2 regions of the Lutibacter sp. TH_r2 genome follow, and region 2 is predicted to be linked to the other one. Evidence: riboswitches for the same ligand, from Rfam matches in the RefSeq annotation. Region 2 holds a riboswitch; the other holds the start of a gene.
The links. Region 2 has a riboswitch for cobalamin ahead of R3X25_RS09635 (TonB-dependent receptor plug domain-containing protein). Riboswitches for the same ligand answer to the same signal wherever they lie in the genome.
Positions count from the first base shown of each region.

Region 1: linked by a shared signal. The riboswitch ahead of nrdG (anaerobic ribonucleoside-triphosphate reductase activating protein) and the one ahead of R3X25_RS09635 (TonB-dependent receptor plug domain-containing protein) in region 2 are both predicted to bind cobalamin.

Region 1 covers NZ_JAWMPV010000004.1:227,942-232,162, reverse strand. The annotation lists gene R3X25_RS12765 (6-pyruvoyl trahydropterin synthase family protein) at 1-292, shown strand, start outside; gene R3X25_RS12760 (DUF2892 domain-containing protein) at 354-563, opposite strand; gene R3X25_RS12755 (hypothetical protein) at 593-1,183, opposite strand; gene R3X25_RS12750 (adenosine deaminase) at 1,217-2,224, opposite strand; cobalamin riboswitch at 2,323-2,520, shown strand; gene nrdG (anaerobic ribonucleoside-triphosphate reductase activating protein) at 2,634-3,083, shown strand; gene nrdD (anaerobic ribonucleoside-triphosphate reductase) at 3,087-4,221, shown strand, end outside.
Region 2 covers NZ_JAWMPV010000002.1:506,354-510,574, forward strand. The annotation lists gene R3X25_RS09620 (DNA gyrase/topoisomerase IV subunit A) at 1-501, shown strand, start outside; gene R3X25_RS09625 (hypothetical protein) at 508-1,071, opposite strand; gene R3X25_RS09630 (ABC transporter substrate-binding protein) at 1,077-2,192, opposite strand; cobalamin riboswitch at 2,305-2,510, shown strand; gene R3X25_RS09635 (TonB-dependent receptor plug domain-containing protein) at 2,505-4,221, shown strand, end outside.

The DNA of each region.
Region 1 (4,221 bases), on a different contig from region 2:
TGGGCATAATTATGAGTTGATTGTAGCTGTAAAAGGTGAGATTCATCCAGAAACAGGTTTTGTAATGGATATGAAAGTTTTAAAACAACTTATTGAAACTGAAATTGAGGAAAAATTTGATCATAAAAATTTAAATGAAGAAGTTGAAGAATTTAAAACGTTAAATCCAACTGCTGAAAATATTGCAGTAATTATTTGGAATAAATTACGTTCCAAAATTGATGCTAAACTAGAAATTACTATTACTTTATATGAAACACCTCGAAATTTTGTAGTGTATTCTGGAGAGTAAAATTTAAGAAAGAAATGTAAAAAAAAGCCTGCTAAATTTTAGCAGGCTTTTTTTTTAAGTTTTATTTTTTAGGAACTTTACAAGTATTTATTCCAAAAATAGAATATAAGGGACAATTACTAATAACACTGGTAAATAAAAATACACCACCAATTATTAATGCAATTATACCCACAGTTCCTGATATTGTTCCAGTAAAATATAGAACTGCTATAACAATTGCTATAATAACTCTAATTATTTTGTCTGCAGAACCCATGTTTTTTTTCATAATTGATTGTTTTTAGTTAAAGTCTAAAGTTACTCTTTTTTTTGCTTGTTCAGTTCATCTTGTAACTGTCTACGTACTTTTTGTTCACGTTCAAGAGCAGTTTTTCTATGATTTTCAAATTCTTCTTCAGTCTCTTTCAATCTATCTTTAACTTCTTTGGTAATTGAATTACTTTGCTTAAATCTACCAATAAAAATAATTAATAACGCAATTAAACCTCCAATAATAGAGAACATAATTGTTTTAAAAAGTCCTTTTTTTATTTGAAGACCTAAAAGTGAAATACTTTGATTTTCATTTGTTAAACTAGTTACAGTTTCTTTTGCACTTGCAATAGCTGTAGTTAAACTATCAATTTTACTTTTTTGCGAGCTTATTGTTTTATAGTTGACTATAATTTCATTTTCTGAAACTTTTAATGAATCAGATACATTTTTTTTCAGTTTTAATATCCAAGTTGAAGGAACTACTTTATATTGTTGATATTTATTAGATTTATTAAATAAATATTCAAACTGATTTTCAACAGAACCTGTATCTATAAATTTTTTGGTTGCTTGGCTAAATACCGAAGTTGAAATAAATAATAATACGATTGCTGTTAAGCAAAAATTTCTCATAATATATGTTTTGAACTATAACGAACCTTATTTTTACTTATTGTTGTTGTAGTAAATTTCTAATTGTTTTATAAATGCTTCTTTTTTAGCATCTGAAGCTAAAGAATATTGAAAAGAATTTTTAGCAAGTTCATAAATTTCCTCTTTAGTTAAATCTAATGCTTTTTGAATTTCAATAAAGTTCTGATTTACTTGTCCACCAAAATATGCAGGATCATCAGAGTTTATGGTTGCTTTTAGTCCTTTTTTTAGCATATTTTTTAAAGGATGATCTTTTAAATCTTCAACAACTTTTAGTGCAGTATTTGATAATGGACAAACAGTTAAAGCTAAATCTCTTTCAATAATATCAGCCACTAAATTTTCATCTTGCAAGCAGTTATTTCCGTGATCTATACGTTTAATGCCTAGTAAATCTATTGCTTCCCAAACGTAATCTGCATCACCTTCTTCACCAGCATGAGCTACAGGAATATATCCTTCTTTTATAGAAGCTTCAAAAACTTTTATAAATTTTGATGGAGGATTTCCTTTTTCAGAAGAGTCTAAACCTACAGCCGTAATTTTATTTTTAAAAGGTAGTGATTGTTCCAAAGTTTTAAATGCATCTTCTTCACTTAAATGGCGTAAATAACTCATAATTAATAATGAAGAAACATTCAAGTTTTTTTCAGCATCCTTACAAGCTTTTGAAATTCCATTTATTACAGTTTCAAATTTAACACCGCGTTGTGTATGTGTTTGTGGATCGAACATAATTTCTGTATGTAATACATTTTGCTCGGCACATTTTTCTAAATAGCTATAGGTTAAATCGTAAAAATCTTTTTCAGTAATTAAAACATTTGCACCTTGGTAATAAATATCTAAAAAATCTTGTAAGCAGCTAAATTTATAGGCTTCTTTAATTTCTTCAATAGAGTTATAAGGAATTTTAATGTTGTTTCTTTTAGCAATTTCAAACATTAATTCAGGTTCAAAAGTACCTTCAATATGTAAATGTAATTCTGCTTTAGGCAGTTTTTCTATAAAATTAATCATAGCGCAAAAGTAATTATTTAATTCAGGTTTTTCAATTTTGTTTATAACTCGTTAATAAGATTAATTTGTCCACTTTATTTCGAGTTCAAAATCTTTATAAATTTGAAAATGAATTTGGTTCCGCTACAACAAATTGTTGTAGGATTAAAAGGGAATATGGTGAGAATCCATAACTGTTCCCGCAGCTGTAAGCTTTAAAGTACTGTTTTACATCTTTTGCCACTGTCAATATTAAGTTACGGGAAGGCGTAAAACTAAAGTAAGTCAGAAGACCTGCCAGAGTTCAACAAGAAATAAAATCTTCGGGAGAAAGATTTTGTTGAAATAAATTATAGAAAGCAATATTTAGTAATTGTTCAATTCACTTGGTTTTAAACCATGTGATGTTGTATATGTAATTTTTATAAAAATGAATTATTCTGATTTAACAATAACCATGCAAGAAGTTCCGGGTGAAATTAGCATCTGTTTTTCTATTTGTGGTTGTAAATTAAACTGTAAAGGCTGTCATTCTAGTTACTTATGGAATATGAATAATGGAAAGTTATTATCAGAAGAGTTGTATAGAAAAACTTTAAAAAAGTATAAAAATTTAGCAACTTGTATTTTGTTTATGGGAGGAGAATGGCATGAGAAAGAATTAATTAACTATTTAAAAATAGCACAATCTCAAAATTTTACAACTTGTTTATATTCAGGAGAACTATCAATTTCTAATTCAATAACTCAACATTTAACTTGGATAAAAACAGGACCATGGATTGAAGAATTAGGCGGTTTAGATTCTCCAAAAACCAATCAACAATTTAGAGAAGTTAAAACCAATCAACTATTAAACCAATTATTTAAAAAAAATTAAACTATGATTAGATTATCTGAAAAACAGCTTGCAAAAAAAATTAATTTCATTCAAAATTATATTAATTCAAATAATGCCGCAGATGGTTCAGCTGTTGATGCCAACGCAAATGTAACTTCAAAAAACATTGCAACTATGGAAGCTGAATTGAATAAAGATATTAATATTCAGGTAAATAGAAGTTTGGTTAAAAATAAAATAAGTGAATTGTTTGGAGAGGATTTATCACAAGAATATATCCGCCAGATTGAAAATCATGAAATATATGTACACGATGAAACTTCATTAAAACCCTATTGTGTATCAATAAGTATGTATCCTTTTTTGTTTGATGGATTAACAAAACTTGGAGGAGAAAGCAAAGCACCACAGCATTTAGAGAGTTTTTGCGGAGAATTTGTGAATTTAGTTTTTGCAATTAGCTCTCAATTTGCTGGCGCTTTAGCTACTGTGGAGTTTTTGATGTATTTCGATTATTTTGCACGTAAAGATTATGGAGATAATTATTTAGAAACAAACGGTAAATTAGTTTCAAATCATTTACAGCATGCGGTGTATGCTATAAATCAACCAGCGGCAGCCAGAGGTTACCAATCTGTTTTTTGGAATATTTCATTATATGATGAAGCGTATTTTAATAGTATGTTTGGAGATTTTGTGTTTCCTGACATGTCTAAACCTAGTTGGGAACATTTAAAAAAAACACAGCAATTTTTTATGAAATGGTTTAATGCTGAACGTGAAAAAGCAGTGTTAACTTTTCCAGTTGTTACTGCAGCTATGTTAGTAAAAGATGGAAAACCAGTTGATAATGATTTTGCCAATATGTGTGCTGAAGAATTGAGTGAAGGGAATTCGTTTTTTATTTACCAATCTGAAAATGCAGATAGTTTAGCATCGTGTTGTAGGTTACGTAATGAAATTAGTGACAATACATTTAGTTACTCACTAGGAGCTGGTGGTGTTGCAACTGGTTCTATAAATGTTATTACGCTTAATATGAACCGCTTGATTCAGAAAGGTAAAGATTTAAAAAGTGAAATAGAAAAAATTCATAATTATCAAGTAGCGTATAGAAAATTAATAGAAGAGTATAAACAAGCTGGAATGTTACCTGTTTATCAAGCAGGATTTATTT
Region 2 (4,221 bases):
TTAATTATCAATCAAAAAGGTGAAGTAAAAACTATAAAGCCAGAATTAACTACACATTTTGATAGTGATATGATTGTTCTTGAAAAGTGGGAACCTGAAAAGCCAATTTCTGCAATTTATTTTGATGGTGAAAAAGAACGTTACTATATAAAACGTTTTATGATTGACAATCCAAATAAAGAAGAATTGTTTATATCGGAACATCCAAAATCACAATTAGAAATTGTTTCTACAGATTATAGACCAATGGTTGAAATTGTATTTTCAAAACGTAGTTTAGAAGATATGGAAATTAATTTAGAAGAGTTTATAGCTGTTAAAGGAATTAAAGCGCTCGGTAATCAGTTAACTACAGAAAAAATAAGAACAGTAAATAGGTTAGAGCCTTTACCATATGAACCACCTATTGTTGATAATGTTGAAGTGAATGACGAAGAAGTTGTTGATGATTCTGAAGATTCTAATTCAAAAGATAATGATGGGCAAACTGCTTTATTTTAAAAAAAATTACTTGTAACTTTTACTTATAAATGGAGTTTCTTTAAAACCAGTAACTTGGTTTATTAACACTGTTGAAGTAAAAAAATAATTACATAATAAATTAGCAAATTTTGGTAAAATATCTGAAACTTCTTTTTGTTCTTCGTTATGTATTTTAACCATTAATCTAATTGCTTGTTTACACATAGAAGAACATTTGTTTAAAATTCCTACAGGAGATTTTCCACCAGGTAAAACAAAGCCAGAAATAGATTTTTCAGTAATGGTTTTAAAACTTCGATAGTTTTTTAATAGTTGATGGTGATCTTCTTCTGTAATAGCCAATTCACCTCTAATAGAACCGTTTAAATGATAACACAATGGAAGAATCCAATTTAATTCTTCCTCTAGTTTTTTTAATTCGATACTTTTTGGAAATTGTTTTCTTAAAACACCTAAATCATTAATAGCCCATCCAACCGTTCGAGTTAAATCATCAGTTAAAATCTCATAATCACATAATAAAGATTCTTCATAAATATATGGGTAGCAAAGCTCATCAATATTAGATTTAGGGCGTAATCTTTTCATAATTTTTAATTTAATTTTTTATAAAACGTAAGATTATAATTAGGCAATAAATCAGGGTGAGTAATTTTTATTAAATCTTTTAGAACTAAATCTGGTCTAATAGGTGATAGTTCAAAATAAATTATTCCACCAGTTTCACCTTGAGTATTATTATATGAAAAGATAGAGTTATTTTTAAAAGCATCCATTTTAGAAGAAATATGGTTGCTTTTTTCAAGATCATTTTTAGTTTTGTACATTCCTGGAGAAAACCAAAACTCTGCAGTTTGACCTTTATCAAATACATTTTCTACATTTAATGATAGACTTCCTGTTCCACTACTATTTTTCCATAAATAATTAGTGTTTGCATCTTTTAAAAAAGTAGCTTCAAAACTATTTCCAGCAGGCATATACCAAACATCTCTATATAAACCACCACAAATAACGGAAGGTTTTGTTTTAGAATTTAAAGCTATTTTTTTGGCCTCTAAATAACTTTTTTCAATTTTAGTAAAAACACTATCTGCTAGTTTTTCTTTATCAAATAAAATTCCAAATAGTTTAATCCATTCAGCTCTTCCAAGAGGAGTTTCTTCTAACCAAGCACCATTAAAAATAACAGGGATACCAATTTTTTCGATAGTTGAAAACATTTTAGTATTTCCATTTACTGAAAATCCCATAACTATATCAGGTTTTAATTCTAATAGACTTTCAGTATTAATGTGGTCTGGATGCCCTAAATCTTTAACTACATTTTTATCAATTAAATCACGTGTTTTTTTTGAAGAAATAAAATTTGTATTTGGAAACCCAACTAATTTATTTTCAACATTTAATAATTCTAATACAGGAATATGAGTTGTACTAGTAACTACTATAGAGTTTAAAGGTGTTTGAATTTCATTAATATTAGATGACTTTTCTGAAACTATTTTATAAATGGTTTTTTCTTTAGCATCAGGAAATGGAGATTTTATAATTAAATTGGTTTGGTCTCCAGTTTTTACAATATCAAATCCTTTTGCATATTTTATAACTGATTTGCTATTGTTTGTAATTTTTTTTTCTGAATTAGTATTGCAAGAAAATATAGTTAACAATAAAATTAAATAAAAGGTAGGTTGTATTTTTTTCATAATTTTTTTATTGTTGACATAATTATCACATCAAAGAAAAAGGATTTTTTTTAAAATTTTAGCAAATGTAATATTTTTAAAAAATAAAGACACTAATTCATCTTAAATAATTACTTTTGCCACAGATTATGGTTCTTTATTATATTATTATATAATAGCGTGAAAAGGGAATTCGGTTAAACTCCGAAGCTGTACCCGCAACTGTAAGCTTAGCCTTTAAGGTGGTTGTTAAAAACTTTGTCCACTGTTCAAATTTTAGAATGGGAAGGAATTAACAATACGCAAGCCAGGAGACCTGCCGTAACTAAAAAAGTGAGTATTAATAAACTTTCGGGTGAAAAAGTTTTTAAGGTGAAATTTAAATTCAGTATTTTATTTTTAATAGTTTCAATTCAAATTTTTGGACAGTTAGATAGTGTTCAACAATTAGAAGTTGTGAACCTTAGTGGCGCAAAGCTAAAAAAGTACTCTAAAGGTTATAAAGTACTAACACTTTCCGATTCTATAATTATTAAAAACACAGAGTCTTTCACTAATTTATTAAGATTTAATTCTCCAATTTATTTAAAAGAATATGGAGCAGGAGGAACAAGTTCTGCTAGTTTTAGAGGAACAAGTGCTTCGAATACAGCTGTTGTATGGAACGGAATTAATATAAATTCATTAAATAACGGACAAACAGGATTTAATTCATTATCGGTTAATTTAACTGACAATATAGATGTTAGAAGTGGTGGAGGAAGTATTGAATTTGGTTCGGGAGCAATAGGTGGTACGGTTCATTTAAACAATCAATTAACTTTTAATACTGGATTAAAAAATCAAATTGTCTCTTCAGTTGGAAGTTATAATACCTTTAATAATTTGTACAAATTTTCTTATGGAAGTGAAAAATTGGCTGTTAAATTTGGAGTTTCATACAATATATCTGATAATGATTATGAGTGGTTAGGAACCGATTTAAAAAACGAAAATGGTGCCTTTGACAATTTAAGTTTTAATTTAAGTTTAGCTTATAAGTTATCTAATTTCAGTAAGTTAAGTTTATATTCTTCAAATTACACAGGTGAACGAGAGTTTTCGGGAACTTTACCAAATCCTTCAGCGGCAAAAGAAAAATATAAAGATTATAATTTACGAAATGTAGTAACATATAACTATCATAAAAATCAATTTTCACATACTTTAAAAGCTGCATTTTTAAAACAAGAATACAGATATTACATAGATAAAAATAGTAGTAGTTATAACTTTGGAAAGTCTAAAAGATATATTTTTAAATATGATTTTAATTATAAGATAGCTAAAAATTCAAGTGTTGAAACTTTTTCTGAATATGAATCTGCTTTTGGAAAAACAGACCAGATTGAAGAAAAAAATAGAAGACAATTTTCTCAATCAATTATATACACACAAGGCCTTAGTAATTTAATAAATATAAACGCTAAAATTAGAAAAGATTTTAATTCGGATTACAATGTACCTTTAATTTTTGCTTTAGGAGCTGATATTAAAACTTTTAAAAATATTTTAGTTAGAATTAATGGTTCTAAAAACTACAGAGTACCAACGTATAACGATTTGTATTGGCCAGGACAAGGAAATGAAGATTTAATACCAGAAACTTCTGTACAAAGTGAAATAGGGTTTGTATATAATATAAATAATTTAAAATTAGATGTAGGATTTTTCTATATCGACTCTGAAGATAAAATTGTTTGGACACCAAGTGGAGATCCGGAAAGACCTGGAATTTGGGTGCCAATTAATTTGGATAAAACGGAAAATAAAGGAATTGAGTTTACTGCTGATTTTAATAAGAATATTAAAAATCACAACTTTAGTTTCAATTTAAATTATAGCTACACAATAGCAAAAGATAAAGAAAATGATAATTACTTAACCTATGTGCCAAAGCATTTAATGAATGCTTCTTTAGGGTATTCTTTTAAAAGAATTAGTGCATTTTATCAACATTTATTTAATGGTGAAGTATATACAACAACCGATAATATAGATAGTTATACTG